2 regions of the Fictibacillus marinisediminis genome follow, and region 2 is predicted to be linked to the other one. Evidence: a T-box and tRNA genes for the amino acid it is inferred to sense, from the RefSeq annotation. Region 2 holds a T-box; the other holds one or more tRNA genes.
The links. A T-box is a leader RNA that pairs with one kind of tRNA and senses whether it is charged. The one in region 2 lies ahead of ileS (isoleucine--tRNA ligase), so its partner is inferred to be a tRNA-Ile.
Positions count from the first base shown of each region.

Region 1 (16,315 bases), 790 kb from region 2:
TACATCCACGCATTCTTCTCATTTAACCAGACTTCTCCGTATTCATTGCGTCCCCAAGTTGAAAAAGAAGCGTGTACAGTTTCAAGGTCACGGTAATGGCGGGTGATGAATTCAGATGGAGTAATCCATTCTACTCTTCCGGCACTTGCCTGCTGAAACGCAGAGATCCAATCTGTACCCTCGAACCACCAGTGCCCGAACAATTCAGCATCAAAAGGTGCCGTAATAAGATGAGGAGGGAAGCATTCGTCTTCCTTTTCTCTGAGCCGGGTTTCTATTGTCTCTGTAAAGTGCTCTGCGTGCTGTCTTATTTTTCCTTCTGCCCATTCACGGACATAGATCTGTTTATCTTCGACGGGACCTGTGATCCGGTGATATTTCAGGCCGGTATCGATCCTGATTCCTTCTGGATGGATATGAGGAAGGATATAATCAAGCTCCCTGTTATAGGCGATATCCCGGTAAAATTCACGGTAGTCTACATCACCCGGATAACCGTTCACCGAACTCCATACTTTTCCTGATATTTCGCGGTTTCTTGGAAATAGTGCCACTCCATGCGGCGAGTAGACGGGGGAACCGATGCCTCGTGCAGATTTGGGGCTGCTGTTCAGGAGCGTTTGTTCATCGACAAATGTGTACAGGATACCTTTCTGATGGAGCAGCTGATCGATGCCGGGAGTGTACGCACACTCCGGGAGCCAGAATCCTTTAGGTCTTTCTCCGAAATGATGTTTAAATGTTGCGATACCCATATCGATTTGAGCATGTAAGGCTTCGTGGGTCTGAACGTAAGGTAAGAACGTATGTGTAGCCGCTGTTGTGAAGCATTCGACTGCTCCCGCCGAATGGTAGTGTTTAAAACCATTGAGCAGATTCTGGTTCCATTTAAAAAATGTGTCCCGAATGTTCTTATAACGCTCACTGTAAAATTGGATGGCTTTCGCTTCGTCTTGATCGAGAGTGCGAAGTTTTTCTTTTTTAATGAGATTTTCCGTACTATCCAGATACTCCAAATATCTTCTTTGCAGTACAGGGTCTGACAGCATTTCCATCACCGGCGGCGAAAAGGAAATACTCCAGGTGAAGCCTTCAGGCTGACGCTCAAGCACCCAAAGCAGCGGGATGTAGGTCTCTGTCATTGCTTCGAACACCCATCGTTCTTCGAGCCGGTTAGCCTCTCTGTGCTTTACGTAGGGAAGATGGGCATGCAATATAAATGTGAAATAGCCACTTTTCATTGATTTAGAGCTCCTATCTGATTTTTTGATAGTATGAATAACTGCTGAAATTTTCCATCCACTCTGGTACATCAGCGTTACCATTCTTCCAGTTCATAATGCTCCCGTTACGGTATTCATTTGACTGGTCCCTCGGTGTCTCTACAGGATTAGATCTAAGCACTGTGAAGAAGCTTCCATCAAACGTCCTTGTTCCTACATCAATGACATAGGTACGATCAGGTTCCAAGTGCTGGATAAACCAGTTGTTGGTCATCTCAGGGATCTCGATTTCAAAGTTTCGGTGTGCGTTATGACCCTGGAAGATGATATCTGTAACATCATAGATTTTCATTCGTTTAGGCAGTTCACTCCAGGGAGTTCTGAAGTGGTGTTCAACCATCTTTTGCTTCATGGACGAAATACTCCAGTATACATAAATACTATTTGGGGACTGAACCATGGCAAACAAAGTATCTTCGTCAAATTCGTATGGCATCACCCACTGGATGCTATGCTCCTGTTTTGGAGGATCTGCCAGAATCAGTTCCTCTGCATTCTCCTCTTCCCTCACTTTTCCGGCTTCTTGCCGATACTTGTTCCACCGGTATTGCACTTTGCCGAGTGAGAGGTTCATCTTTTCGGCGATCTGCTGAAGGGTAAGACCCTTTTCCTTCATTTTGACGATCTCATTAATCATATTTTTCACCCCGGTCGTTTAGTTAGACATTGGTCTATTACATCTTGCAGAATAGTATTTATATGCCTCCCTATTAATTTGAAGTAATCGTATCATCACAAAAATTTTTTCACAATAAACGGAAATTGTAGAAAAATGTAGGTTGCTTAGCATGTCTGATAGAATAAGCTTTGTAAATTTTTTGAAACCGTTTGCTTTACAAACTATTTACAGAATAGTATTTAAAATCGTCATTTTTCTACAAATCTTTGAGCAGATGCAGCAGTTTGCTAAATAAGGTGGTCAAAGGGGATGTCGAAACACCGCAAAAACTTCGACAATTTGGCGAAAAATCTACTCTTCACATGAATACTATGGTATAAAAATAAGTGGTATGTTTTTATAAGAGGAGGATACAATGGAAATTATCATTTTTTCCCTATTGGCATTAGGAATCATTTTACTCGTCATCTCGTTCCGCAAGGACAAAAGCAATAACCTGGAAGTACAGTTTGAAAACTTTTCGATTCAATTAATGAAAGAAATGTATCAAGTAAAGAAAAAGCTTAAAGTGCTTGAAGATGAAATGATGATCAACGAGAAAGCTAAATAAATTAATTACGAGGGATTCATGATGACAAATAATACATTAAGAGGTTTCTCAGCCGGGATGATCCTGGCTACAGGATTAATTGCAGGAGTTTACTTTACACAGGCTCCTCCGGAAAAAGAAGCCGAATTAAATGACAATACAGTCAATACATATCTACACTCCAAAAATATGACAGCTATTACAACCGAAGAACTTCAAACCCTCAAAGCAAGCCGGACAGCTGCTGCACCAAAAGCGAGTGAGCCTGCTACTGAAGGGAAACCTGCAGAAAAAGTAGTCTACAACACTACTTTGCATGTTTCAAGAGGTATGAGCACAGGAGAGGTTTGTGACTTCCTTGAAAAAGAGAAGATCATCAAGGACGGCAGATCGTTCCTTAAATATCTCCGCAGCCATAAGCTTGAAGGGGAAGTCAGGTTTGGAAGTTATAAGGTGAACAGCAAGATGAATTTCAAAAAGCTTGCTGACACCCTCACCTAATACACTCATTAACAAAATAAAAAAAAGGGGGGCCAGCTTAACTGCTGACTCCCTTTCTGTTGTGCTATTCATTTAAGCCGTAGCGTTTTCCCTTTACGAGATAAAAAATGTTTTCAGCGATATTCGTCGCATGGTCTGCCGTTCTTTCAATATAGCGGCATACGAAAGACAGCTGGGTGATCTGAGCGAGAGATTCTGGATGCTGGGTCATCAGCTCTAACAGCTCCTGAATAATCTTTCCATACAGTTCATCGACGGAATCGTCGGTATCAGCAAGGTTTTTCGCCAGTACTATATCTTCGTCAACATATGCTCTGATGGAATCTGAGAGCATGCCGATCGCGATATCAGCCATCCTCGGAAGATCTACGAGTGGTTTGATCAGTGGTTTTTCACCGATTCGAATCGTTGATTTTGCGATATTGACAGCAAAATCAGCCATGCGCTCCACATCGGAAGAGATTTTAATCGCGGCAATGATTCTGCGCAGATCTGAAGCCACTGGTGCCTGCTTGGCGATAAGAAGGATTGCTGCGTCATTGATCTCATCTTCGAGCTGGTTGATCCGCTGGTCATTTTCAATCACCTCAAGAGCTTTATCCACATTTTGTTCCTTTAACGCTTCCATGGATTCTTTTAAGGCGTACTCTGTTAATTCACCGATTTCAACGAGCATTTCTTTAAGTTCATTCAATTGGATCTGAAAGTTTTCACGTACCACCATTTCTCGTCACTCCTCTTCTTATTATCCAAAACGTCCGGTTACATAGTCCTCTGTCCGCTTATCTGAAGGAGCGGAAAAGATTTTGCTCGTCAGATCGTATTCAATCAGTTCACCCATCAAGAAGAATGCCGTACGGTCAGAAACCCTTGCCGCCTGCTGCATGTTATGGGTAACCATAACAATGGAATAGTTTTTCTTCAGCTCAAGAGCGAGTTCCTCGATTTTTATAGTTGAGATCGGATCGAGTGCAGATGTTGGTTCATCCATCAAAATGACATCCGGCTTGGTGGCAATGGCTCTGGCAATACATAACCGTTGCTGCTGGCCTCCTGACAAGCCTAAAGCAGATGTATTAAGCCGATCCTTCACTTCATCCCACAAAAACACATCTCTTAATGAACGTTCTACAATCTCATCCAGTTTCCCTTTTTTCTTTGCCCCATGAATTTTGGGTCCGTAGGCTACATTTTCATAGATCGACTTTGGAAATGGATTGGCTTTCTGGAACACCATACCGACTTTTTTTCTCAAATCGACAAGGTCCACCTTTCCATTGATTAAGTTATGATGGCCGTAATTAATTTCACCGGACATCCTGACTCCCGGAATATTCTGGATCATTAGGTTCAACGTTTTGATAAACGTCGATTTCCCGCATCCCGATGGTCCGATGATTGCTGTAATCTCATTATTGTAAATCGTAAAATCGATATCTTTCAGTGCCAGATTTTTTCCGTACCACAAATTTAAATTCTTGATATCAAAAACCGTTTTCTCTGTTGCCAATACTGCTTGTCCCATCATTATCCCCCTTATCCGAAGCGGCCTGTAATATAGTCTTCTGTATCCTTTTTTGATGGATTCGTGAAGATCTTATCTGTCTTATCAAATTCAACCAGCACTCCATTTAAGAAGAAAGCGGTCTTATCTGAAATACGTGAAGCCTGATGCATGTTATGCGTCACAATTACAATGGTATAATCCTTTTTCAGCTCTATGATCAGGTCTTCAATCTTAGCATTAGAAATAGGATCCAATGCAGACGCAGGCTCATCAAGGAGAAGGATGTTCGGTTTCATGGCCAGGGTTCTGGCAATACAAAGGCGCTGCTGCTGCCCGCCAGACAATGATAAAGCCGACTCATGAAGCCTGTCTTTAACTTCATCCCACAAAGCGGCCTTCCGAAGGCTTTCTTCCACAATTTCATCAAGCTTCTTTCTCGAACGGATTCCGTTGAACTTCAAAGCATGGGTAATATTATTGTAGATAGACTTAGGAAATGGATTGGGCTTTTGAAACACCATGCCGATTTCTTTCCGAAGAGCAACAACATTGATGTCATCGTCGATCAGATTAACATCGTCATAGATAATTCCACCTGTGCTTCGTGCCCCGGGAATCAGGTCATTCATTCGGTTAATGGAACGAAGGAAGGTTGATTTTCCGCAGCCTGACGGACCGATCAACGCTGTCACACCGTTCTTCTCGATTGAAAAATTGACCTCTTTTACCGCATGGTTGTCACCGTAATAAATATTCAAGTTTTCGATATTTAAAGCAACCGGATTATTCTCTTTATTCGGTTGTTCAGTCAATGGTTTTGTCTCTTTTTTTCGTTCCATCACAGTTTTCATGCTACCCCACCTATATTCTAAAGTTATTTAGAAGCTGTTATCTTTCTGTGAACCACACTGCCGATCCAGCGGGCCAGCAAGTTAAAGATCAATACAGAGATAATCAGAACTGCTGATGATCCGTCTGCCACTTCGCGCACATCAGGAATTAACCCTTGTGTGTTAACCGCCCAAATATGCACCGCAAGTGTTTCTGCCGGACGGAACACGTTAAGAGGAGAAGTCGAATCAAACGGATTCCAGTTTGCAAAATCAAGCGTTGGCGTTGTAAGTCCTGCCGTAAAGAGCAATGCTGCAGCTTCACCGAACACACGTCCTGATGCAAGAATCGCTCCAGTCAGAATGCTTGGAAATGCGGCCGGCAGCAGGACCGTTTTGATCGTGTGCCAGTGTGTGATTCCGAGAGCAAGACTAGCTTCTTTTTGGTCTCTTTGAACCGTACGGAGGGCATCTTCACAAACCCTTACCATAACAGGAAGATTAAACACTGTAAGTGCCAGTGCGCCGCCGAGGATTGAATATCCCCAGCCTGTAAGATTAACGAACATTAATAATCCAAACATACCGATGACAATCGATGGCAATGAAGCCAATACTTCAATACATGTTCTGATCGCATTTGTCAGCTTCCCTGGACGTGCATATTCTGCCATGTAAATTCCGCCTCCAAGTCCAAGCGGAATCGTGAACACCATGGTTAGGAAGAGAATATAGAAAGAGTTAAAAAGCTGGTTCCCAATACCTCCGCCTGCTCTGAAAGAGCTTGATGGAGAGGTTAAAAATTCAAGGTTAAGCTTTGAAAAACCATGAAAAATAATATATCCGAGCAGTCCAACTAGAACAGTAACGATCGTTGCTGCGATCAAGTAAAAAATAAAAGTAGCAATGCGGTCTGTAACTTTGCTGTTCATTAGAACTGCCTCCTTGAAGAAAGATAGCGAATTAAGATGATAAAGATAAAGGACATCGCTAAAAGAATAAGCGCAAGCGACCAAAGAACATTATTTTCCACGCTGCCAAAGGTGGTATGCCCCATGTTCAACGTAATGATGGTCGTTAATGTAGCTGATGGATCAGTGATCGCAGATGGAAGTGTACGAACGTTTCCGATGACCATCTGAACAGCAAGTGCTTCACCGAACGCACGAGCCATCCCAAGAACAACAGCGGTTAAAAGTGTGGGCATAGCCGCAGGAATCAGTACTCTCCAAATGGTTTGCCAACGTGTCGCACCGATCGCGTAAGAAGATTCCCTTAGCCCCTTTGGCAACGAGCTCATCGCATCTGTAGCGATACTTGTTACTGTAGGGAGAATCATAATGGAAAGGACAATCATACCTGCGAGCAAACTGAAACCTTGTCCGCCCACTGTATCGCGGAGGAACGGAACAAGAACGGAAAGGCCGATGAATCCATAAACAACAGATGGAATACCAACAAGCAATTCAATAACCGGCTGGAGAATCTTTTTTCCCCAGGAAGGAGCAATTTCCGTCATAAAGATTGCACCGCCAATACCAAGAGGTGCTGCAATTAAAGCAGATAGGATGGTAACAGCAAAAGAACCAATTATGAATGGTAGGGCACCATAGGCTGGACTCTCTGCGTTGGTTGGATTCCAGTTCGTGCTGGTTAAAAATTCATAAATACTTACCCCGTTATTAAAAAAGGCTTGTAATCCTTTAGTACCTAGGAAAATCGTTATAGCAATCGTGGCACTTATAATGATCAGCGCACTGATTAACACTATGGACTTACCCCGCATTTCCATTTGAAGTGCAGACTTGTTTGATTTTTTCAGCAGCCTTTGACTGGCTGTCATTGTCTTAATATCCATTTTCGTACCTCCCCAAAACGCCCTAACAGGGTAAATATCCAATTCAATATGGATACTTACCCTGATTAAGCATTCTTAACTTTCTTTATGGTTACTTTTTCGTAACTTTCCCTTCGGCATCACGTTTAACTTCCATTTTGCTTGCAGGGATGTATCCTTGATCAGGAACAAGTTTATTTTGAATGTCATCGCTCATTAAATAATCAAGGAACTGTTTTTCCAAGCCTTTTGGCTCTCCTTTAGTATATGAGTGCTCATAAGCCCAGATTGGGAATTTACCTGTTTGTACATTTTCATCAGTTGGTTTAACTCCGTCAATGCTAAGTGGTGTCACACCGCTGTTATCTGTGAAGTAAGAGAAAGCAAGGTATCCGACTGCACCAGGAGTTTCTTTGATTAGCTTTTGAACTGTGTTAGAAGAATCTTCTGTAGCTGCACCTTCAACAGGTGTGTTGCCGTCAAGACCGTATTTTACGAATGTAGCACGAGTTCCAGAAGAATCAGGACGGTTGATTAAAGCGATCTTTTGGTCTTTTCCGCCAAGCTCTTTCCAGTTTTTAACTTTCCCTGTGAATACTTTGATTAGGTCTTTTTTAGAAATATCTTTAATGCCTACTTCAGGGTTAACTGCTGCAGACATTCCGACTACTGCAACTTGGTGATCTTTAAGCTTGTCAGCTGGGATTCCTTCTTTTTCTTCAGCGAAAACATCAGAGTTACCGATCTTTACAGCGCCTTCAGATACTTGGCTCAAGCCAGTTCCGCTTCCGCCTGCTTGTACTTGAATATCAGCGTCAGGGTTATCTTGTTTAAATTGTTCTGCTGCTGCTGCAACGAGCGGCTGCATTGCACTTGATCCGGAGATAACGATAGAGCCTGATGCTTTTTTGCCACCATCTGTTGACGCACCTTCATTGTTTTTGTTTCCACATGCTGTAGCGAACACGAGGAGCATAGCGAGTACTGCTAAAAGGTAAGCTGATTTCATTTTCTTCATGTTTTAGGTCCCCCTAGAATGGTTTTAAAAGATTTTTTGATTTGATAGAGATTTAGCTTCTTCTATGTGTTCCTTGTCTCTATCGCACACCCCCAACAAGTTCTGTTAATCACTTTACATTTCTAGAATAAGCGACGATTATTAACGCTGTTTGAACGGAATGTAAAGAGATTGTAAATAAAGCGAGACTACAGTACTATGTTTTTCTAACTAGAATAATTTATGCACAATAAAAAAACACGCCCAAAGGACGTGTTTTTTATCATCATATCTAGTTAATTTTTCTTATTTCCGTCTTTCTTTAACTTAAAGTACTCATCAAGTGCCGCCGCACCGATCTCATTGTTGAGTGAGCCTTCGCGAACATTCGGCACAACAACGGCAAAAGCCACTTCAGGATGGTCATAAGGAGCATAACCAATCAATGTTTTATTGTTTAAGCGGGATTTCTTGTCCACCTCAGCCGTCCCGGTTTTGCCAGCGGGATTATAACTCTTATGTTTAAAATAAGCTGCGGCAGTCCCCTTGCTTCCGACCATAACCTGGCGAAATCCCTGGTGGACAACATCAAGATATTCCTGCTTCATTTCAATTTTGTTCATAACATTCGGTTCAAACTTATAGACGAGTTTACCCATTTTGCCAGGCTGAACAGATGGCTCGCGTACTTCCTTCAGCAGATGTGGCTGCATGCGGTATCCATTGTTGGCAATGGTTGAGACATACTGAGCCATCTGCAGAGGCGTATACGTATCAAATTGTCCGATTGCAAAAAACATCGCCTGTGCCAATTGGTCACTGACCCCTGTATTATAACCTGTCGCTTCGGACGGCAGATCGATTCCAGTCGGCACACCAAGACCAAACTGGCTGTAAGAATCTCTTAAGGTTTTAAAAGCCTGGTCGACATGGCGGTCAATGTAACGCTTATGGGAATAGTCATAGCCGGCAAGCTTCATGGCGATATTCCACATATAAACGTTCGAGGAAGCTTCCAGCGCTTTAACAGGGCCAATACTGCCCAAGCTTTCATGCGATTTCATCTTTCTGCCATCGCCAAACGTTAGGGGCGCATCGTAAAAATGAGTGTTCGGCGTGATCGCGCCTTGCTGCAGTCCAGTAAGCACCGTTGCTCCTTTTACGGCAGAACCCATGGCAAATGAATTATAAACCGTTCCAAATGGAGCATTCTTATATTTGCCTGTTTTCTTATCATATTCCTTACCTGCCATAGAAAGGACTTCTCCGTTTTCCGGATTGAGCATGACGACATAAGCAGATGTCAAATCGCGGTTCGCGTAAGCGGAGCCTCCAGACTTGGCTTGTTTTAGTTCTTTTTCAATAACTTGTTCCACTTTTTGCTGAAGCTGCATGTTCAAGGTCAATATGAGATCTTTGCCCCTGGATCCATCAACCTCAACCGGATCACCAACCGGATTGCCCGATTTATCGGTCACAAACTTCATTTTCGATTTTTGTCCTCTAAGCAGTGATTCATACTGTTGTTCAAGGAAACTGGTCCCCACTAGATCATTGCGCTCATTTCCCCGTGAAACATAATAATCCATCTTACTCTGCGGGATCTGTTTTACTTGCCCGAACAGTGCCTTGAACGTGTCACCATAAGGATAATCCCTTTTCGCATCAGGCTTGATATCTACACCCGGCAATTCAGCCAAATGCTCACTTATGGCTGCAATCTCTTTTTGAGTTGCACCAATCTTAATTCGCTGAGGTGTCAGGGCATATCCCCTGTCCATCTCTCGTTTGATGGCCAATACCTTAATTTGATGAGGAGTAAAGCTTTTCAGATCCTTCTTAGTGATCCGATCAAGCATAAGATTGTAATAAGCATCATCGCTCAGGCCTTTTTTCTCTTTCAGGCTGATCCTGCTTTCTACTTCTTTTTTATTTAAAAAGATAAAATAATCTTTCTTATCCCGTTCTGTTACGCTTTTTGTATCTTTCTGAATATAGCCCGCCAATTTTTTTGCGATCGCCTGGCGGTCCTCTGCACTCGTCTTCTGAGTGCGGGTATACGTAATGGAATAAAGCGGCTTGTTGTCAACCACCACTCGATCCTGTGTGTCGAACATTTTCCCTCTCGGAGCATCCAGCCTTGCAGTCACATTTTCCTTTTTATCAGCGGACCTGTGATATTCTTCACCCTGTACGATCTGAACATAGCCCAATCTGAAGATCAAAACTGAAAAAAGGAAAAAAACAGCCAGAAACAACGCATTCAGACGCACCGGTACATGATTCTTTTTCTTTTTTTCTTTAGTCATTCATTCCACCCTTACCTATGTATGGAAATAGTTCGATACTAATTTTCCATTTTCGACAAATTGATTTACTAAAATAATTTTAACAGTAAATCAATGTTTCCGAAAGAAAAATGTCATACCCTAGTTCCATCTTCCTTGTCTGAATTGTTCTGTGAATAGTTCGACATGATTTCAGATTTTTGAAGGGTAGCAAACCGAATTGATCTTACACAAAAATAAATGATAAAGTGACCTGCTCCCAGTACAGGCAGTAGCACCGGAATACTGTAGTCTCCATTAAAGTAAGTGATCGTAACAAGCAAAATAACAATAGAAAGAATCCGTCCTGCATTTAAATACAATTCCCTCACCACAATATATTCCACCCTCATCGGCCCCGCGTTATCCGAGCGGCCAATCACATCATATGTCAGGGATACATACGGAACGAGCAGCAGCGGATAGGCGATGGAAATGACCACACCATAAAAGAGAAGCAGCGGAAACGTGACTTGAAGCAGAAATAGGAACGGAGAAAGGAATAGGATCAATCCTCCGACAAAGATGGATTTCTTCCTTCTATCTCTTGTCATCATCCTGGAGACGATAAAATAACCAACAAAAGAAACGGCGGATTGAACAAGACCAAATGTCCCTAGCGCAAATTCACTGTCTGAAATAATGTATACCCATATAACGATCAAAAAAATGAATGTCCCTTCCCTGAATCCCTGAAAAAAATGGGCATTTAGGATGCGGCCCCAATTTAAGTTGGTTTCTCTCGACTTAAGGATCCGCCAGACAAAAAACTTCCCTTCGGCCTTCTGTCTGCTTAAGAAAAAACTGATGATAACCGCACTGAAAAATAAAACCAATGAAACGCTGAAGATGATGCGGTAGCCAGTAAACTTATCCAGCTGCGAGATTAAGAATCCGGAGCTAATCGGGCCGACCATACCCGATAAGGAAGTTAGCACCCCAAGGTAGCCGTTAAAGTTATCCCTTGTATCAGGTTCTGTCACTTCAAAGGTCAGCACGTTAAAAGCGAGCCAATAAAAGCCAAGCCCAGCACCGAGCAGTCCGCCAAGAATGAGCAGATACTCACTTGCCTCCTTCCCGAGGAAAAGCACATACAAATAAAAAAGCGATAATATGATGACGCCAATCCGCAGTACAATAACCCTGTCAATTTTTTTTGTCAGCTTACCTGCAATAAAAAAGGCTACAGGCTGAGTACACACAATCGATAAATTATACAGAGCGATATCCTTCAGCTCACCGGATTGCTTCCATAAATAAATGTTAACAAACGTATTAGACAGAGCCGTACTCAATGCAAAAAGCCCGCCAACCACAAGCAATAGCAGCAATTCTTTCGTTCTGTCCGTGTCTCCAAACAAATTGAACTTCATTTTGTTCTCGCCCCTTTGCAATTCACATGTAGTTTTCACATCCTGAAAGGGGCTATTCGCCAAACGAAGAATTGGTTTTTATTGTATATCATTAGAAAAAGAGTATAAAAAAACCGGCCAGGGTCTTTTTCAAAGAACCTGGCCGGCTTTTCTGCATTATTTTGCTTCGTTATAACGTTTTTCAACTTCATCCCAGTTTACTACATTCCAGAATGCATTAATGTAATCTGGACGTTTGTTTTGATAGTTCAAGTAATATGCATGCTCCCAAACATCAAGACCTAAGATTGGAGTTTTGCCTTCCATCACAGGGTTATCTTGATTCGCTGTGCTTGTTACTTCAAGCTCACCGTTATTAACAACTAGCCAAGCCCAACCAGATCCGAAACGGCCTTTTGCAGCATTTGCAAACTCTTCCTTGAATGAATCAAGGCTTCCAAATTTACTGTTGATGCGTTCAGCTACTTCACCAGTAGGTTCGTTGGATCCGCCTGGTTTTAGGATTTCCCAGAATAAGCTGTGGTTCGCATGTCCGCCGCCATTGTTGCGTACGGCTGTGCGAATGTTTTCAGGCAATGCATCAAGATTGGAAAGAAGGTCCTCTAGGCCTTTGTTTTCAAACTCAGCTTGACCTTCAAGTGCTGCGTTCAAGTTATCAACATACGTTTTGTGATGACGGTCGTGGTGAATATTCATTGTAGTCTCATCAATGTGTGGTTCCAGTGCATTTGCAGCATAAGGTAAAGCAGGCAGTTCAAACTTTGCCATGATCAATCTCCTCCTTGGTATGTAAACATTTTTTATATTTCATTTTGGAGAAAAAACCCCAAAATTGAAAACATAGTTAAGCAACAATAATGTTTAATAAGTATCCCAACTCATACATTATCAGATTTACCCGGAACTTTCAACGATTAACTCTCTTTAATCAAAGCTTATTATGTACATAGCTGGACTTCTTTTATCCCTCGTTATGGGAGATATTAAAACACAAGTTTTCTCATTACAAACAAAAAACCTTCACCACGATGGGCAAAGGTTGACTATGTATGAAAATGGTGGCTCGAGACGGAATCGAACCGCCGACACGAGGATTTTCAGTCCTCTGCTCTACCGACTGAGCTATCGAGCCACTTTAGGTATTATTGGTTGCGGGGACAGGATTTGAACCTGCGACCTTTGGGTTATGAGCCCAACGAGCTACCAGACTGCTCCACCCCGCGATGATATTAAGTTACGGACGATATTATTCCTCCGCAGTTATTACTGTCTCTCAGAGGCTTTACCTCTTCCTCTACTCGAGTAATCATTGGAATGTATCCCTCGAGGTTACTCGCAGCAAAATCATGCTGTAACGCTCGTTGTTCCACCCTGCGATGACATAAATTAAGAAATTATGGAGGAGGTAGAGGGATTCGAACCCCCGCGGGTTGTTACACCCCTGTCGGTTTTCAAGACCGATCCCTTCAGCCGGACTTGGGTATACCTCCATGTGCTGAAAAATGGTGGACCCTGTAGGACTCGAACCTACGACCAATCGGTTATGAGCCGACCGCTCTGACCAACTGAGCTAAGGGTCCATTTTATGTATTAAGATAATTATGTAAATAAAAATGGGGCGACCGATGGGAATTGAACCCACGAATGCCGGAATCACAATCCGGTGCGTTAACCACTTCGCCACGATCGCCATCGCCTAAAAAAATATGGTAGCGGCGGAGGGAGTCGAACCCACGACCTCACGGGTATGAACCGTACGCTCTAGCCAGCTGAGCTACACCGCCATATTTTGGCTCCACAGGTAGGACTCGAACCTACGACCGATCGGTTAACAGCCGATAGCTCTACCACTGAGCTACTGTGGAACAATGTTGTCCTCTAAGGGACAAGAATTACTATATCATTTTTAAGCTATGTAAGTCAAACCTTTTTTTCATGACCATTTTGAAAGCCCTCGGTGAGACAGACATAAATATAGCACGTCTCCAACATTTTAGCAAGCACTATTTTTATAATACAACAAAAAGAAAATAGCCAATCATGATCACTTGAATGATGATCTTAGCAACCGTTCCTCCCAAAAAACCAAGAACTGAGCCAAACCCTACCTTAACCGCTTCACCTATTGATTTTCGCCCGATAATCATTTCTGCAATAAACGCACCCAGAAACGGTCCGGCGATGATGCCGGCAACAGGAATCACAAATGGGCCAAGGAGCAGGCCGATCGTGCTGCCCCATATGGCCGCTTTGGAACCGCCCCGTTTTTTTACTCCATACAAATTGCTGAAATAATCCACTACAAAAAGAGTTGCCAGCAAAAACACTTCTACACCGATGAAAAAGGGCGTAAATGGCTGAAAGGAATAAAAAATTCCATAGAGCACAAACCCAAGAGCCAGAAAAAGCGCTCCAGGCAGTATGGGAAAGATCAGGGCAGCGAATGCCAGAACGAACGACAGGCCGATTAATATCCAATATACATAATCCATCAGTAAGCCTCCTGTAGTGTTTTAAGTAGGTTTATCGATCAAGCACTGCTTCTGCAATATTGACAGAATGGTCTCCGATCCGTTCCAGATTGCTGATAAAGTCAACATACACCACACTTTCTTGACCGGTGCTTAAATTGTTGTTGATGTCCTGAATGTGTTTCTTTCTCAGTGTTTTCTCCATTTCATCAATATCGTCCTCAATGTTCAGAACTTCCTCAGCCATCGGTTTATCGTTCGTCTCAAGAGAAATAATCGCTTTTGTCAGGCAGGATTGGGTCAGGATCATCATGTTTTCAAAGTCGCGTGACGTTACTTCCGAAAGTTTAATATTATTTCGTGCCATAAAGCAGACCAGATCAATCATATTTTTCATATGATCCCCGATTCTTTCGATGTCCTTGCACAGATTGAGAAGCATCGTATGCTCTTTAGATTCATTCTTGGACAAAGAATGAATAGAAAGTTTAACGAGAAACTTGGTGATTTGCCTGTCAAACCGGTTAATCTCTTCTTCATATTGCATGGCTGTATCGGCATGCTTATTTTTCCGGGTTTGGAAGAAAAGCAACGCCTGGCTGAGACCCTCCCTTGAATAGTCAGCCATTTTCAGCAGCTCCTGCCTAGCTTGATGCAGGGCAAATTCCGGAGAACTGTTGATGACTTTCTCGTCCAATTTTACCGTCTTGCTGTCAACAGACCATTGATCATCTTTAATCAATTTTGAGACTGTAAAGACCAGCAATGAAATAAATGGAAACAGGATAATAACATTGCCGATGTTGAAAATTCCGTGCGCAAAGGCGATTTGCATGGCAGGCTCCAGATGGAGACCGCTTGAAATCCATTGGATCAACCCTTTGTAAGGGATAAAGATAATCACAAAAATAATCGTCCCTATGAGATTGAACAGCACATGAACCAGTGCTGCTCTCTTGGCATTCTGAGAGGCCCCGAACGATGCGATCACAGCTGTGATGGTGGTTCCGATATTATCACCAAAAAGAACAGCAAGGGCACCGTTTAAATGAATCAGGTCCATTGAAAACATCTGCTGCAGTATGCCCACGGTCGCGCTTGAGGATTGAAGGATCATCGTTGCCAAAGTTCCAATGGCGATGCCCAAAAAAGGCTGATCGTTTAAATGTGCCGTGATGTTTTGAAAATCAAGGGAGGACTGCAAAGGTTCCATCCCTGCTCCCATTAGCTGAAGGCCATAAAATAGCCCGCCCAGGCCGAATAAAATTCTTCCGATGAAAACATATTTGTAACTCCGGATAAAAAAAACGAAGAATGCCCCTGCCGCAAGCAGGGGAAGACCAAATCCCGCTGCATCAAATCCAATGATAAAGGCAGTGAAAGTAGTACCGATATTGGCCCCCATAATGATCCCAACTGCCTGTCTAAGCGTCAGCATTCTTGCATTTACGAGCCCTACCGTCAATACCGTTGTGGCAGAACTGGATTGAATGAGCATGGTTACGAATAAGCCAGCCAGAATTCCTGTAAATGAATTGGTCGTCAGACTGTCCAAAAGGTTCCTCAGCCGATCACCGGCAGAGTTTTGCAGACCCTCACCTAAATATTTAATTCCAAATAGAAAAAGGCCGAGCCCGCCTAAAAATTGAAACAGCATATCCTGAACACCCAATAGAATTACAACCCCTTTTATCTAATCATTCTTATGCCATTATCTAGTTTTATGAAGGTCATGTAAAGGCGCTTCGCAAAACCTTTACAAAGGAATGTTCTCCTCATTGTCTGTTTCCTCATAATTCGCTAAAATTAATATAGACCATTCAGGAAATGAGGAGTTCAATGAGATTTTTCAACCATTTTTTCAAAAGCCTGTATTCCCCTCCAATGATTGCCCGTCTCCGTTTTCAGGGAATCGGCAAAGCCATAGGCTATGTATTTTTTTTGATCCTGCTGACATCAATCCCGGTGGGTATCGCCTTTT
Region 1 is NZ_JAIWJX010000002.1:2,623,318-2,639,632, forward strand. It holds gene LCY76_RS13965 (1,4-alpha-glucan branching protein domain-containing protein) at 1-1,241, opposite strand, end outside; gene LCY76_RS13970 (DUF4912 domain-containing protein) at 1,255-1,920, opposite strand; gene LCY76_RS13975 (hypothetical protein) at 2,318-2,512, shown strand; gene LCY76_RS13980 (hypothetical protein) at 2,534-2,992, shown strand; gene phoU (phosphate signaling complex protein PhoU) at 3,057-3,716, opposite strand; gene pstB (phosphate ABC transporter ATP-binding protein PstB) at 3,738-4,517, opposite strand; gene pstB (phosphate ABC transporter ATP-binding protein PstB) at 4,529-5,350, opposite strand; gene pstA (phosphate ABC transporter permease PstA) at 5,374-6,261, opposite strand; gene pstC (phosphate ABC transporter permease subunit PstC) at 6,261-7,172, opposite strand; gene LCY76_RS14010 (phosphate ABC transporter substrate-binding protein) at 7,279-8,184, opposite strand; gene LCY76_RS14015 (peptidoglycan D,D-transpeptidase FtsI family protein) at 8,460-10,472, opposite strand; gene LCY76_RS14020 (MFS transporter) at 10,586-11,863, opposite strand; gene LCY76_RS14025 (superoxide dismutase) at 12,020-12,631, opposite strand; tRNA gene LCY76_RS14030 (tRNA-Phe) at 12,920-12,995, opposite strand; tRNA gene LCY76_RS14035 (tRNA-Met) at 13,010-13,086, opposite strand; tRNA gene LCY76_RS14040 (tRNA-Ser) at 13,261-13,353, opposite strand; tRNA gene LCY76_RS14045 (tRNA-Ile) at 13,367-13,443, opposite strand; tRNA gene LCY76_RS14050 (tRNA-His) at 13,478-13,553, opposite strand; tRNA gene LCY76_RS14055 (tRNA-Met) at 13,571-13,647, opposite strand; tRNA gene LCY76_RS14060 (tRNA-Asn) at 13,654-13,728, opposite strand; gene LCY76_RS14065 (DUF456 domain-containing protein) at 13,873-14,355, opposite strand; gene LCY76_RS14070 (Na/Pi cotransporter family protein) at 14,387-15,991, opposite strand; gene LCY76_RS14075 (DUF1189 domain-containing protein) at 16,174-16,315, shown strand, end outside.
Region 1: it has a tRNA-Ile gene. The T-box ahead of ileS (isoleucine--tRNA ligase) is inferred to sense a tRNA for this amino acid. The anticodon was not compared.

Region 2 (16,315 bases):
GTTCGTCAAGCGTCCCTAGGGACTGATAGTGGCTGGGCAGTGAACACGCTTCATTAACGATCAGTCCGTGAACAGCAGGTGAGATGGATTCAAAGTCCTGGCGGTTAACGCCGTAGTTTCCGATCAGCGGGTATGTTAGTGTCACGATTTGTCCGCAATAGGAAGGATCTGACAAGATCTCCTGATAACCCGTCATCCCTGTATTAAAGACAACTTCGCCTTCCTGATCGATTGCACTTCCAAATCCTTCTCCGTGAAATACGGTACCGTCTTCTAAAACCAGAATCCGTTTCATGCGTTTACACTCTCCTTTTCATACTTAATGCTGCCTTCTACAATCGTAAGTACAGGCCAACCTTTGCAGCTCCAGCCTGCAAACGGTGTATTCTTTCCTTTTGAAACAAAGTTTTCAGGATCTATTTTTTCTTCATGATTTAAGTCGATCACCGTCAGGTCAGCCTCTGCTCCAATCTCCAATGCTCCGTAAGGAAGATCGAACGAATCAGCTGGCTTCCGCGTAAACCCGTCAACCAGTTCCTGCAGGGTCAAAACTCCCTTTTGAACAAGATTGGTGTATAGAAGCGGGAAGGCTGTTTCCAGACCAATGATACCGAAAGGAGCAAGTTCCATTCCCAGGTCTTTCTCGTCTTTGCTATGAGGGGCATGATCAGTCGCCAGAAAATCAATAACCCCCGATTTATAGGCTTCAATCAGCGCTGTTCTGTCTTCATTTCCTCTCAGCGGGGGATTCATCTTATAATTCGTGTCTAATCCTGGTATATCTTCATCACACAATAGCAAGTGATGCGGAGTTACTTCAGCTGTTACTTTGATTCCTGCTGCCTTCGCATCTTTTATCACACGAACAGATTCTTTCGTACTCACATGGCAGACGTGATAGCGGGCTTCTGCTGCCTCCGCCAGAAGGACATCCCTGGCAATCTGAACCGCTTCGCATATGGAAGGGATTCCATTTAGTCCATGCTTTTCCGCAAAATTTCCTTTATGTACCGATCCTTTATGGATCAGTGTGTTTTCTTCACAGTGAGCAACGATAACCGCATCGCTCTGTTTAGCCAGCCTCATCGCCTGAAGCATCATGTCCGCCGACTGGACACCTACTCCATCATCTGTGAAGGCAAACGCACCATTGTTTTTTAACGCTTCAAAATCCGTAAGTTCCTTGCCTGCCTGACGGGTTGTGATCGAAGCATAAGGAAGGACACGTACGGAAGCGGTCTCTTTGATCTTTTCATTAACCCATTGAAGCTGTGCAGCGTTGTCAGGCACCGGTTTAGTGTTCGGCATGGCGGCTACTGTCGTAAATCCTCCTCTTGCAGCTGCTTTTGTTCCTGTTTCAATCGTTTCTTTATGTTCTCCGCCAGGCTCACGCAAATGGACATGGAGATCGATTAGTCCCGGGGTAACCAGGTTCCCAGACACGTCAATCACCTTATGGCCTTTTTCAGGCAGTGACTCGCCCATATCTGCTATTTTTGTATCCTCGATTAAAATGTCCTGTACTTTTAAACCATTTGTCCCAGTCAGTACTTTACCACCCTTTAATAAGATGCCCATTCTTTGTTTCCTCCTTTGAATTGGTTTTCAGCGCCCATTTAAGAACCGCCATTCTGACAAAAACTCCATTGTTCATCTGCTTAAAAATTCTTGAACGCTCACATTCCACAAGTTCATCGGCAATCTCTACTCCCCGGTTTACAGGGGCCGGATGCATGATGATGGCATGTTCTTTCATTCTTTTTTCCCGATTAACGGTCAATCCGTACCTTTCATGATATTGTTCAGCCGTCATGCCGCTCTTGTTCTCATGGCGTTCGTGCTGAATACGCAGCAGCATGAGTACATCTGCTGTTTCAACCGCTTCATCCATCGTAAGATAGCCATTCTCATCTAGTTCACTGTCATACCATTCTCTCGGTCCTGAAAAATAAACTTTTGCGCCAAGACGAGCTAGAATTTCCGCATTGGATTTCGCTACACGGCTATGCCTGATGTCTCCAACGATAACTACCTTCAACCCCTGCAGGACGATGAATTCCTGCTGGATGGTGAGCAAGTCCAGCAATGACTGGGTAGGATGGTTTCCACATCCGTCACCTGCATTGATGATCGGAATTCCTACTCTGCCGGCCAGTTCATCAAAGTACCGGTCTTTACTGTGCCGGATAACTGCGGCAGCCGCACCGATTTCTTCAAGCGTCCTGACCGTATCGTAAAGAGTTTCCCCTTTTTGGGTGCTCGAGAAGGAACAGTCAAGGTTTAATACATCCAGTCCTAACTTCCGTTCGGCTGCTTCAAAGCTCATTCTCGTTCTCGTGCTCGGTTCAAAAAACAGGTTGGCTGTGAACGTCTGGCCTTCCGGCTTCCATAGTTCCCCTTTGGCAAACGCGTGTGCATCATGCAGGATCTGTTCGATCTCTAGAACTGACAGATCTTTCATCGTGAGTAAATTTTTCATACGATCAGCTCCTTTTGAAATTTTCCTAAAAAAACACCCTGACGTTTTCTTGTCAGGGTGCAGCCAGATTTGAAGAAGCGCATACGCTCTTCATACTGGTTCACCCTTCTAAGCCTCTCGGACTCATTTAAAAGGTGTTCATTATGCAGCTGGGTCGTTTTCAGATACTCCGAACATCTTATTCAGTAGTTCAGAATCATCTTCACGTCCTGGAAGGACCAGGTTTAAGAACACACCGATCATAGTGGCCAGCGCCATGCCGGTGATCTGCAGAGTTTCACTAAATTGGAGGACCGCTCCCCCGATCCCTGTAACAAGGATAACGGAAGAGATGATCAGATTTCGTTTGTTTCCAAAATCAATTTGATTATCAATCAGCATCCTGAGCCCCGATGAAGCAATAATCCCAAAGAGGAGTATGGAAACACCCCCCATGACCGGTGTTGGTACGGAGCTGATAAGTGCAGTGACCTTTCCTGAGAACCCGAAGCAGATGGCCGTCACTGCAGCTCCCCCGATAACAAAAACGGAGAACACTCTCGTGATGGCCAAGACTCCTATGTTTTCACCATATGTGGTCACTGGGGGTCCACCTATGAAAGAACCGATCATTACCCCGATGCCGTCACCGAGGATGGAGCGATGCAGACCTGGTTTTTCTAAAAAGTTTCGGCCGACAACCTTGCTCAGTACAAGCTGATGCCCGATATGCTCTGCGATAGTAACTGTAGCCACCGGCATCATGATAAATGCGATCGACCAGGAAAAATGCGGTGTGTAGGATACAAACGGAAACATGAAGTCAGGTGCATCGATGAGACTAGCTTGCTTTACTTTCGACAAATCCACCATCCCTCTCGCAAAGGCAAAGAGATATCCGGCGATGATACCGATCAGGATGGGAATGATTCCAAAGATTCCTTTTAAATACATCGAGCAAACGATCGTGACAGCCAGTGTGAACAAAGCGACTGAAAAGTAGGACAAGCTATACTCATTTGTATGTGGATTGTTCATTGCCATTTTAACTGCTGTATTGGCGAGCCCCAGTCCAATGACGATAATGACAGGACCGACTACAACGGGGGGCATAATTCTCATCAGCCATTTCAACCCGCTTGTTTTAATGATCAAAGCTACTGCTCCGTAAACAAGCCCAGCAAGAAAGCTTCCGACCATCGCGGCTTCAGGTCCGCCCAGCATTTTAACGGAAATGATTGGAGTGATGAACGCAAAGGATGAACCAAGGTAAGCGGGAATCTGGCCTTTTGTCACCAGCAAGTATGCCAATGTTGCCAAACCGCTTGAGACCAGTGCGACCCCTGGATCCAGTTTAACCAGGAATGGTACAAGAACCGTAGCACCGAACATGGCAAATAGGTGCTGCAGGCTTAACGTCAGCCATTGGTGAATTTTCGGTACTTCACGCACATCCAGTATGGCATGGCGTGTTTCCTGTTGATCTGTATTTTCGTTATTTCTGTTTTTATCCATAAAAAATACCTCCTTTGCAAGTGAAGGAGGTTGTGCTGAATACACAGGTCTGCCTATTTGTGCAGCCTGTCTATCCATTCCTCCCTTGCTAGTCTCTCTGGACTCGATTTAAAGGGACGTGCGCTATTTATTGTTTTCGTGGATGGATACTTCATCAGCTCCATCGACCTCTGCTAAGGAGGCAGAAATGATTTCATTATTTGATGTTGGTACATTCTTGCCGACATAATCAGCCCTTATCGGCAGTTCGCGGTGGCCTCTGTCGATGAGGACAGCCAGCTGGATCGAAGCAGGGCGGCCGATGTCCATGACGGCATCCATCGCCGCTCTTACCGTTCTGCCTGTGAACAGAACATCATCCACCAATATTACTTTTTTATTGGCAATATCCACAGGAATATCCGTTCCTTTTAATTCAGGTTCAAGATTCTCGGTCTTAACTTTAAGGTCGTCACGGTAAAGGGTGATATCGATGTCTCCCACCTTGACTGGTTTGCCCTCAATGTTCTGAATTCGTTCTGCAAGGCGCTTCGCCAAATATTCACCTCTTGTTTTAATGCCTACCAGGACCACATTTTCAATTCCTTTGTTCCGTTCAATGATTTCATGAGCAATCCTTGTCAGTGCCCGGCGGATCGCCTGATCGTCCATAATGACTGCCTTTTGCATGACTTGTCACCTTCTTTTTTGTTCGTTAATGTTTATCCTTTAAGCGGCCCATAAAAAAATCCCCTCACCGTATGGGCGAGAGGACATGGTTAGGCCTGGAGCCTAAATCCGTTTTCCTTCTCAGCCTCACGGGACTGTTGTTAAAGGACTATTCATTTGACCCTATTATTACAGAAAGGAAGGACCCTGTCAACCCAATTTCCGTCGAAGATTGTCAAGCAGCTGTTCCATATCTTTTGGAAGAGGTACTTCAAATTCCATATATTCCTTTGTGCGAGGATGTTCAAAACCGAGCAAACCTGCATGGAGGGCCTGTCCATTGATATCAAGCGTTTTTTTGGGCCCATACTTCGGATCTCCTGCAAGAGGAAAACCGATATATTTCAGATGCACACGAATCTGGTGTGTTCTGCCTGTTTCCAGCTGGCATTCAACAAATGTGAAATCATTGAACTTTTCCAGAACATTAAAATGGGTTACCGCGTCTCTGCTGTTTTCATCCGTAACCGTCATCTTTTGGCGGTCACTTTTATCACGCCCGATCGGTGCATCAATGGTTCCCTTGTCATGAGGCATGACGCCATGAACAATGGCTTTGTATTTCCGTGTCGTCGTCTTTGCTTTTAGCTGGCTCACTAAAGATTCATGGGCCATATCATTTTTAGCAACCATCAAAAGACCCGTGGTATCTTTGTCAATACGATGGACGATGCCAGGCCGAAGAACTCCGTTTATACCTGATAAATCCTTGCAATGGGCCATGAGACCATTAACGAGAGTACCTGAATAATTTCCAGGAGCCGGATGAACCACCATTCCTCTTGGCTTATTCACGACTAGAACGTCGGAATCCTCAAAGACAATATCAAGATTCATCTCTTCTGCTTCAACATCCAAGATTGTCGGTTCAGGAATCGTGATGGAGATAATATCCCCTGCACTGCATTTGTAATTGGTCTTGACGGTTTTGCCGTTGACCGTTACCATGCCGTCTTTTACCCAATTTTGGACTTGAGACCGCGACCAGTCTGATTCAATGGAAGTTACCACCTTATCAATTCGCTCAGACTGTTGTTCTTCCTCAATTTTAACCTCGATGTGCTCCATTCATGTTCTCCTTCTTATTCTTGCTTTCCATTAAAGTTTGAATAAATATTAGTATGACACCAATAACCAGTGCGGAATCGGCCACATTGAATATCGGATAGTTATAGTTCGATATCTTGACGTCCAGGAAGTCAACGACCTCTTTCCTGATGATACGGTCTAAAAAGTTCCCGGTTGCTCCCCCGAGCACAAGACCAAGCGCTGTTCGCAGCAACGGCTGATGTTTAGCGTGCTTCTGCATATAATAGATGACCGCAGCGATGACAGCGATCGTAATGATGATAAAAAACCACATCTGATTTTGCAGAATACCGAAGGCAGCTCCTCTGTTCCGATGTGATGTTATGTAAAAAACATTTTCTATGACCGTAATGCTTTGTCCATAATGCATGTTTTTAACGATCCACCATTTTGTCACCTGGTCGAGGCCAAGCACCAAAAGTGCAAGAAGATAATAGTACACTTTGTTTCCTCCGATTCCTAAGTTTATACTTTCAAATTTTAGCACAGGCTGAAGGCCAAGCACAATCCAAAGACTAAATTATTTAGCTTATCATCGCCATAAGCATCAGTATGAGATGCCCCATATGATTAAAAATCAACAATATGCTTTAACAAAGCCTAATAGAAAAAAGCAGGTACTATCCTGCTTTTCCAGCTGCTCAGACTCATGTATCTCTTTTTGCTTCTGAACTTTGCTTCCATAGATGATGAAACGGACAGGACGAGCCTGCCGTCTCATCATCCCTTAAATAATATTGTTTCCATTCTTTATTTTCGGCATCTCCATACTTTTTTAATTCAGGGTGGATTGGAGCGGTATCATAGGTTGACAGCCGATCCCTGATCCATTCAGACATCTTTTCTGCCTTTTTCTGGTCTTCATTGAAACGGGAAAGCACCCACCTCGGTGTAAGAGCGAGCATAAAAAAGGGAAAGTAGCGGCTGTACCTTTTCACATGGGCGGGTGTTCCGCAAAATACGAAATATTGTTCCAATCCATAACAAAACTCCCAGGTTGCATCCTCTGGATCATTTGAAATATGTGCCGGCCAAGGTTTTTTGTCAAGCGATGAAGTTCTTTTCATCAAATCCCAAAAAACTTCTTCGTACGTATTTACCGTTCGATATTCTTCAGAATGAGCCGGATCATTATTGAAGAAAACAACAAGAGCCGAATAATGGCCGGTTTCACGGGAGCACTTTCCATATGAATCCAGCAGTTCTGCAAAGGCTTCAGAAGCTTCCCTGCTTTCTGGACGGGGTGCGAAACCATAACGGATATGGCCGAGCTGATACCCTTGAATGGCGGGAATGCAGGGAAATTTAAGTTCATGATTCGTCATCTTGCTATGAAAAGCATGGAATGCATTCCTTTTCCAATCGTCAAGCAGTACAGATGCACTCTCCTTGTCATATAACCGTTCCATATACAGCCTCCTTGCTTTTACATTATTTCAAAGCAAGTGGTTAGGTGAATGTCCATTCAAAAAGCAGAAAATAGCCTAAAAAAAAGCCGTCCTCCTCAAACCGCAATGATTGCGTCATCAGAAAGACAGCTATTCTTTATTCCCTATTTAGTTTTCATAATTTTGAGTTACGATCTCTGCACACGATGAACAAAGTGTAGGATGTTTTTCATCAGAACCAACTTCTGGTGTTACAACCCAGCAGCGTTCACACGTTTCGCCTTCAGCAGGCTTAACAGAAACCGCCAAGTGATCATACTTTACTGCCCCTTCAGGAGCATCATCTCTAGAACCGCCAATCACTGCCTCTGAAACAATAAACAGTTTATTAAGGTCCTCTACATTTTCAAGCCAGCTCTTCACATTTTCTGCAGGATACAGGGTAATAGACGCTGTAAGCGACTTCCCGATCACTTTAGCATTTCTTGCTTCCTCAAGAGCTTTTAATACTTCATCACGAAGATCCATAAACAGATCCCAATCTTTCATCAATTGGTCTTCGCCAGGATAAGTGACAGAGTCCGGCATGGTTGTTAATTGAACACTTTCCTCTGTAACACCAGGAATGTAGTTCCAAACTTCGTCTGCCGTGTGGGCTAGAATTGGAGCTGTCAATTTTGTGATCGCCATAAGTGCTTCATAAAGTACAGTCTGGATGCTTCTGCGTTTAATATCGTCTTCTGCCTGAATGTAAAGAGTATCCTTGGCAATATCAAGGTAGAACGATGACAGATCGATGGTACAGAAATTATGGATTGCGTTATAGACAGCCAGGAACTGGTACTCATCATACGATTTCTTCACTTTGTCGATCAGTTTATTGAGTTTAACGAGCATGTATTGATCAATCTTGCCAAGTTCTTCAAAAGGAACACCGTTTACTTTAGGATCAAACCCGTTAAGGTTTCCAAGCAAGAAACGCAGTGTATTACGGATTTTTCGGTAAACTTCAGCTACTTGTTTCAAGATATCGTCGGACACTCTGACATCTGCCTGATAGTCCACAGAAGATACCCATAGACGGATAATGTCTGCGCCAAGCTGGTTCATGACTTTGATTGGATCCATTACATTCCCGATGGACTTACTCATTTTTCTTCCTTCACCATCAAGAACAAAACCATGGCTAAGAACCGATTTGTACGGTGCCTTGCCTGTGATCGCTACTGATGTGGAAAGAGATGAGTTAAACCATCCGCGGTACTGGTCAGAACCTTCCAGATAGAGATCAGCCGGACGGCTTAGATCTTCGCGTTCTTCAAGAACACTCCAGTGAGAAGATCCAGAATCAAACCATACGTCCATGATGTCTGTTTCTTTAGAGAACCTGCCGTTCGGGCTGTGTTCAGACGTGAATCCTTCAGGAAGCAGTTCTTTTGCATCTCGTTCGAACCAAATATTCGATCCATGTTCACGGAACAGTTTTACAACATGCGCGATTGTTTCTTCCGTCATGATCGGTTCACCGTTTTCTGCATAGAACACCGGAATAGGAACTCCCCATGCACGCTGTCTTGAAATACACCAGTCTTCACGGTCTTTGATCATGTTAAACAGTCTTGTTTCGCCCCAGTTAGGAATCCAGTCCACTTCTTTGATAGCGTCCAGCATCTCTTTACGCATTCCTTTAATAGAAGCGAACCATTGAGCAGTAGCCCTGAAGATTACCGGTTTTTTCGTTCTCCAGTCATGCGGGTAGGAGTGGGTGATGAAGGATAGCTTTAAGAGTGCGCCAGCCTCCTCCAGCTTCTGTGTGATCGGCTTGTTGGCTTCATCATAAAACATGCCTTCAAATCCATGTGCTTCACTTGTCATTACACCACGGTCATCGACTGGGCAGAGCACTTCTAGTCCGTATTTTTTACCGACAAGGAAGTCATCTTCCCCGTGTCCGGGTGCAGTATGGACACACCCAGTACCTGCGTCAGTCGTGACATGGTCACCGAGCATGACGAGGGATCCACGGTCATAGAGAGGATGCTGTGCAACAACATGTTCAAGATCTTTACCTTTTACGGTTTTAGAAACTGTCACATTCGTCCATTCTAATTCTTTTTCCAGCTGCTCGACTAGCGCCTGTGCCACTAGAAGCTTTCTTCCCTCTGCTTCAACAACGACATAGTCAAGATCAGGATGAACGGAAATACCGAGGTTTGCCGGAATGGTCCATGGTGTCGTCGTCCAGATGGCGATGCTTACGTCTTGATCAAGTACGCCTTTTCCGTCTTTCACCGGAAACGCAACGTAGATAGATGCTGAACGTTTGTCATAATATTCGATCTCTGCTTCTGCCAATGCAGATTCAGATGATGGAGACCAATAAACAGGCTTCAATCCTTTGTAGATGAATCCTCTTTTCACCATTTCGCCAAATACTTCGATCTGACGGGCTTCATACGCTTTGTTCAGGGTGATGTACGGATTCTCCCAATCTCCGCGTACTCCCAGTCGTTTAAACTGATTCCGCTGGCGATCTACTTGTGTCAGAGCATATTCTTCACACCGTTTACGGAATTCTGCAACCGACATCTCTTTTCTTTTTACTTTTCCGCTCTTGGTTAAGGCGGTTTCAATTGGAAGGCCATGTGTATCCCAGCCAGGAACGTATGGTGCATGATAGCCTGTCATGGATTTATAACGGACGATCATATCTTTTAAGATCTTATTCTCAGCATGCCCTACATGGATATCTCCATTGGCATAAGGAGGCCCGTCATGAAGAATGAAGGAAGGTCGCCCTTTCGTATGTTCCTGCACTTTTTTGTAAATATTCAGATCTTCCCATTTGGCTTGAACTTCCGGTTCACGCTGAGGAAGATTGCCCCGCATCGGAAATTCTGTTTTAGGCATTAATAACGTGTCTTTGTAATTCATATTGTTCCTCCTACATCTATAGAAAAAATCATTTCCAACTGCTCACATGCATACAAAAAGGCCTTCTCGTCACTGTGAAGGGACGAGAAGGCCACCCGCGGTACCACCCTAATAGGTTTCAAAATGAAAGAAACCCGCTTTGCAATCGTATCGTGAAAGAACGCCAGGCTTACTTAGTGTAGGTTCAGCCTGGAAACTCCGGGGTGATCTTCTGTACAGTCCATTTACCGGTCTTTCACCATCACCGGCTCGCTCAATTGAAAAATGGATGCTCTACATACTTTCCCTTTCATCGTTGCCAAAATATAATAATCTTTAAAGAATTATATGCTTATGACGAAAAAACGTCAAGCGTTCTATTTCATCTCCAGTTCATATTCTTCACCACGTTCTGCAGGCTGAAGAGCATCCCAATCCTCATTCTTCAGCATTTCCAGCTGAGCTTCGATGAGCATGCGGAAACGGGTGCGATAAACAGAAGACTGCTTTTTCAATTCTTCGATCTCCATCGCGATTTTTCGGGATTTAGCCAGAGATTCATTGATAATTCGGTCAGCGTTCTTTTCCGCTTCCTTTACGATCAGCCTTGCTTCTTTTGTTGCGCTCCGTTTAACTTCCTCGCCTGTTTCCTGAGCAACAAGAATAGATTTGTTCAATGTTTCTTCAATGTTTTTAAAATAGGAAAGCTTCTCTTCAAGCTTTTCTACGGTTTCTTCCAATTCTCTTCTTTCGCGGATCACTGATTCATAATCTTTAATTACTTGATCAAGAAAATCGTTGACCTCATCTTCATTATAACCCCGAAATCCCCGGGTAAACTCTTTATTATGAATATCCAATGGTGTTAAAGGCATTTCCGCCACCTCCGCTAATGATGCTTTCTATTAATTACCTAGTTTCGACAATTGTAATGCCAATCCTTCTAAACTGTATAATTTATTGTAAAACTCCGTACCTTACCCGCCATCTGTCTTTCTTTGTCTTACCTTCCACAGCGATCAGTTTGCTCCTGCCGTATCCTCTTAAAGATAAATAATCACCAGGTTCTACTTGAAAAGACACTTCTTCAGTAACCCGCCAATTGACCTTTGCTTTCGACCCTTGAATGAGCGGGCTGACTTTTGACCGGGAAAGCCCATAGATCTCAGAGAGAACGACGTCAAGCCGCAATGAAGAAACTGTTCCTTCTTTCATTTCATAAATCTCGTCCGATTCAATAAGATCATTTTCAGCCACTTCTTTCAGCTTAACACTCGCTTTTCCGATTCGCTCCAAGTTCAAACGGACGTAGTCACTCACATCGCCTGCAACAACGATCTGCATCCTGTCCTGGTTTTGGAGGATATCGCCAAACTTTCCTCTCTTCATTCCAAGGTTCATCAAAGAGCCGAGAACATCTCGATGCTCCATCGTTACAAACTTTGCTGGATAGTGGATTTCCAATACAGATACTTCAAAATCCTTTTTCTCGGGCACAAAATAAGAAGGATAGATTAATGCTCTCTTTCTCTCAGAAAAAGAAGAGCCTCCCCAGAACGCCAGGGAAGCCTCCGAGCCTTTTCCAATCATGCTTTCAGCGATATCCTGCTCTCTTGGATCAAGAAAATCGGTGAGTTTAACAGAATACCGTTCCTCTGCTTCAGCCTTCCACTGCAGCACTTGATCAATAAAGGGGTATTCTTCTTTGCGAAAATGCTGATATAGGTTCATCTATGCTCCTCTGCCTCTAGGCCAGGTATTGGCCAATCCAGTAAATGACCATTCTCACACCAGCTTGTGCAAATGATAATGCAAATAATGCGACGATCGGAGAAATATCAATCATGCCAAGCGGCGGAATGATTCTCCTGAACGGCGCCAAGTATGGCTCCACGATTCTGGCAATAAATTGGCCGATGGAAGATTCCCTTGCATTCGGGAACCATGACATTAATATGTACGCTATGACAATATATCGATAGATAGTGAAAAGTTCGCTAACAAAGTTCCCAATCTGATATACCAAAGAAAGCCACCGTCCTCGTATTATTCGCCTTCCAGCATTTCCGATATCGATCCGGAAATATCTACGTTTTCCGGTGTGCACAAAAATGTGTTAGGACCTAATTTTTGTATATCTCCCCCGATCGCATAAACGGTTCCGCTTAAAAAGTCGACGATCCGTTTGGCTTGATCATGTGGTATGCGCTGCAGGTTCATGACAACCGCACGCCTGTTTTTCAACTGATCGGCAATGTCCTGTGCTTCCGCGTATACTCTCGGTTCAACAAGGACCACCTTGGATTGCTGATGAATACTTTGCAGGCTGACGACGTTCTGCTTGTTTTTCTTTGTTTGAGCAGGAGGATATTCACTCTCCACCGCCTCCGCACCCTCTTCTTCAACTACCTCTTCATATACATATTCATCTTCTTCAAGGTCAAAAAAGCGCTTGAATTTGTTCTTTATGCTCATGATTGGCACCTCCTAAAATTCTTTGCCGACCAGGCTGGTCCCAATTCTGACGAACGTTGCTCCTTCCTGGACAGCTATTTCATAATCATTAGACATTCCCATGGATAGCTCAGTGCATGGCGCAAATTCGTAATGCTTCGACTGTATGTCATTTTGCAGCTGTTTAAGTGTTGAAAAAACAGAACGAAGGGTTTCCTCATCTTCTGAATGAGGAGCCATGGTCATCAGCCCTACGATCCGGATGTTTGGAAACTCTTTCATATTATCGACAAATGATAGAGTTTTTTCAGCCAGCATCCCATGTTTTGTTTCTTCTCCAGAGACATTGACTTGAACAAAACAATTGATGACACGGTCTGCCCTCTTATCGATCTCCTTAGCAAGCGAAAGCCTGTCCAATGAATGAATATAGTCAACGTAAGGGAGAATTTCCTTAACTTTTCTGGACTGAAGAGAACCAATAAAATGCCACGTCACATCATCACCAAGAACCTCATACTTTTCCTTGAGGCCTTCCGGACGGTTTTCACCGATGTGCTCAACGCCAGATTTCACTGCATCCTCAGCCGTTTCTGTACTCACATATTTCGTCACGGCAATAATTTTAACGTCCTCTGGCTTTCTGTTTTTTTTCTTGCAAGCTTCAGATATATTACTTTGGATGACTGAAAGATTTTGCTGGATATTCACGTTCTGCTCCTTTCAAACGCCCGATATAGCTCATGATCCTGCCGGTTTTCCCAAGTTCCTTGCGATGAGAAAAAAATTGCTCATTATTGCAGCTGGTGCAATAAGAAGTTTCAACAATATTTTCCTCTTTCATGCCTGCCTGAATCAGAATCCTCTTATTTACTTCCCGCAAATCCAGCAAATAATGCTTCTCGTCTATTTGACGGTATGGAAAATTTGCTGTATCAGCCGGAAGCGCCTTGTTGACTTGCATGATAACAAATTCATCTACCTCATAGCAGCAGCTTCCGATCGATGGGCCGATTGCTGCAATGATGTCATCGGGCCTGATACCTTCAGCCTTCACCCATTCATCCACCATGTTTGCTCCGATTTTGCCGACTGTACCTTTCCAGCCTGCATGGGCAAGCCCGACAAGTTTGCTTTGGGGACTCAAAAAGAAAAGAGGCACACAGTCAGCGTAAAGTGAGGTAAGTAGTAGGTCTTCTTCTGCTGTATATATTCCATCGGTGCCTTTAATCGCGCTTGCCAGATCTTTTGCGCCCTTTCCAGCATCCTCATGCGTTACTTTTTTTATGACTGCCTGATGCACCTGCTCAGTTCCGACCCAGTGGTCTAAAGCAGCTCCAATGGCAACACTTGCGCTATGCCGGTTTTTTAGAACATCCTCCGGGTTGTCTCCGACATGGAATCCTAAATTCAAAGATTCATATGGATGCTTGCTAAACCCATTACGCCGTGACGTGATGCCTGCTGTTAATCCGGCATGCTGGTTCATCCAGTCAGCCAGTTTAAACATGCTGCCTTGTTGTACAAATGGTTCAGCTCTCAAAACCGCACACTTCCTTCTGTGAAAAGTATTATCAAATTAAGACGGATATTGGGTTATTATGCTATTTATTTTATCACAGATGAGTCTTGAGCGTATAATGCTATTTACTTTTTCAACTGATCAAAAGGTTCTTTAATATATTCTCCTGAATCCTGAGCGTCCATATAGCGGACAAGAATGACATCTGTCCCGATCTTTACGATATTTCTCCATGGAATGACAATATCACTTTCTCTTGCAAAAAAGCCGAGCATTTTTCCTGGTCCCGGTATGATCAGTGATTCTATCTTTCCCGTGCTTAAATTAATTTCCAGATCAGCGATATGTCCAAGTTTTTTGCCGTTCGCAACATTTACTACGTCCTTGACCTGAAAGTCAGAAATCTTCATCATCTTATCCCCGCCCTTCTTTTACTAACTATATGACCGGGCTTGTAAAATCATGTACAGCAAACAACCCGCTTTATCAGCGGGTTGTCTTTTTAGCTGCTCTGTATATTTTTGTTCATCTGTGAGATGGCCGCTTTTTCCAGACGCGAGACCTGGGCTTGTGAGATTCCAATCTCATCGGCGACCTCCATCTGCGTTTTGCCTTGAAAAAATCTCATCGTCAGAATCATTTTTTCTCTTTCATTTAGGCGCCTCATTGCTTCTTTCAGGGCAATTTCTTCAATCCACTGAAAATCTTTAGCCTTATCATCACTTATCTGATCCATTACGTAGATCGGATCGCCGCCGTCATTATAAATAGGTTCAAAAAGAGAAACGGGATCCTGTATGGCATCCAGTGCAAATACCACTTCTTCTTTAGGAACCTCCAGCACTTCAGCGATCTGCTGTGCCGTTGGTTCCCTTGAAAGCTTATTCATAAGCTGGTCTCTGACCTGCAGCGCTTTGTAAGCGATATCCCGCAGAGAACGGGATACCCGGATGGGGTTGTTGTCCCGCAAATATCTTCTGATCTCTCCAATAATCATAGGCACTGCATACGTGGAAAATTTTACATTTTGACCAAGGTCAAAATTATCGATGGATTTCATTAGGCCAATACAGCCGACCTGAAATAAATCATCAACAAACTCCCCGCGGTTGTTAAATCTCTGGATAACGCTGAGAACTAAGCGCAGGTTGCCGTTTACTAACGTTTCGCGTGCAGTAGGATCCCCGTTCTGCATCTTTGTGAACAATTCACGCATTTCGGGATTTTTTAATACTGGAAGCTTAGACGTGTCTACTCCGCAGATCTCTACTTTGTTTCGGGTCAATGGATTTCCCTCCTACCGGGAGTTTTTTGTCAAAGTCAGTATTTCCCTGGCAGGAATTTTTATGCAGTAGCTCTATCTTCAGGAAGTGAAGCCGGATGCCGGAAATCATGCGGCAGTATAGCTTAATTGACTGGAAATTATTTTCAAAATAAAAAAGAGGCTGCTGCCTCCAATCAGACCATTTTATTAAATTCCTTTTGCAGCCGTTTAATAATTCTCTTCTCCAATCTTGAGATATAGGACTGAGATATCCCGAGCATATCAGCCACATCTTTCTGGGTCTTTTCTTCCCCTCCAGATAGTCCGAATCTAAGCTCCATGATCTGTTTCTCCCTGTCATTTAAAGTAAATAAAGCCTTCAAAAGCAATTTCCGATCGACATTCGCCTCTAATCGGCGTGTAATAATATCCTCTTCGGTCCCGAGGACATCTGATAATAAGAGTTCATTTCCATCCCAGTCAACATTCAGCGGTTCATCAAAAGAAACTTCTGATCGTGTTTTGTTATTTCTGCGCAAATACATGAGGATTTCATTTTCAATGCATCGGGATGCATATGTAGCCAGTTTTATTTTCTTTTCAGGATTGAAGGTGTTTACCGCTTTGATCAGTCCGATCGTTCCAATACTGATTAAATCCTCTATATTGATCCCGGTATTCTCAAATTTTCTTGCAATGTAGACGACCAGCCTTAAATTCCTTTCGATGAGCAATGATTTAGCAGCCTTATCGCCGGATGGCAGCTTTTCAAGGAGTACAGCTTCTTCCTCCTTGCTCAGCGGCGGCGGAAGCGCCTCATGGCCGCCTATATAATGGATTTCCTCCGTTTTGATCCCAAGCTTAATTAACAGTTTGTACCAAAGAAGTGTCAGTTTCAGACGAAGCTTTCTCACTTTGTCATTCTCCCCTCTCCTTATTCTATGAGGCTGCTATGCTTTCGATACCGTTCGACATGACTTCTGGATGCACAATGCAGGTAAACG
Region 2 is NZ_JAIWJX010000002.1:1,837,497-1,853,811, reverse strand. It holds gene LCY76_RS10055 (carbamoyl phosphate synthase small subunit) at 1-295, opposite strand, end outside; gene LCY76_RS10050 (dihydroorotase) at 292-1,578, opposite strand; gene LCY76_RS10045 (aspartate carbamoyltransferase catalytic subunit) at 1,553-2,479, opposite strand; gene LCY76_RS10040 (solute carrier family 23 protein) at 2,621-3,973, opposite strand; gene pyrR (bifunctional pyr operon transcriptional regulator/uracil phosphoribosyltransferase PyrR) at 4,097-4,642, opposite strand; gene LCY76_RS10030 (RluA family pseudouridine synthase) at 4,832-5,749, opposite strand; gene lspA (signal peptidase II) at 5,730-6,212, opposite strand; gene LCY76_RS10020 (YqcI/YcgG family protein) at 6,418-7,179, opposite strand; gene ileS (isoleucine--tRNA ligase) at 7,327-10,092, opposite strand; T-box leader at 10,168-10,394, opposite strand; gene LCY76_RS10010 (DivIVA domain-containing protein) at 10,449-10,946, opposite strand; gene LCY76_RS10005 (YlmH family RNA-binding protein) at 11,029-11,802, opposite strand; gene LCY76_RS10000 (YggT family protein) at 11,819-12,097, opposite strand; gene LCY76_RS09995 (cell division protein SepF) at 12,118-12,546, opposite strand; gene LCY76_RS09990 (YggS family pyridoxal phosphate-dependent enzyme) at 12,559-13,236, opposite strand; gene pgeF (peptidoglycan editing factor PgeF) at 13,199-14,068, opposite strand; gene LCY76_RS09980 (YlmC/YmxH family sporulation protein) at 14,173-14,460, opposite strand; gene sigG (RNA polymerase sporulation sigma factor SigG) at 14,550-15,332, opposite strand; gene sigE (RNA polymerase sporulation sigma factor SigE) at 15,506-16,225, opposite strand; gene spoIIGA (sigma-E processing peptidase SpoIIGA) at 16,251-16,315, opposite strand, start outside.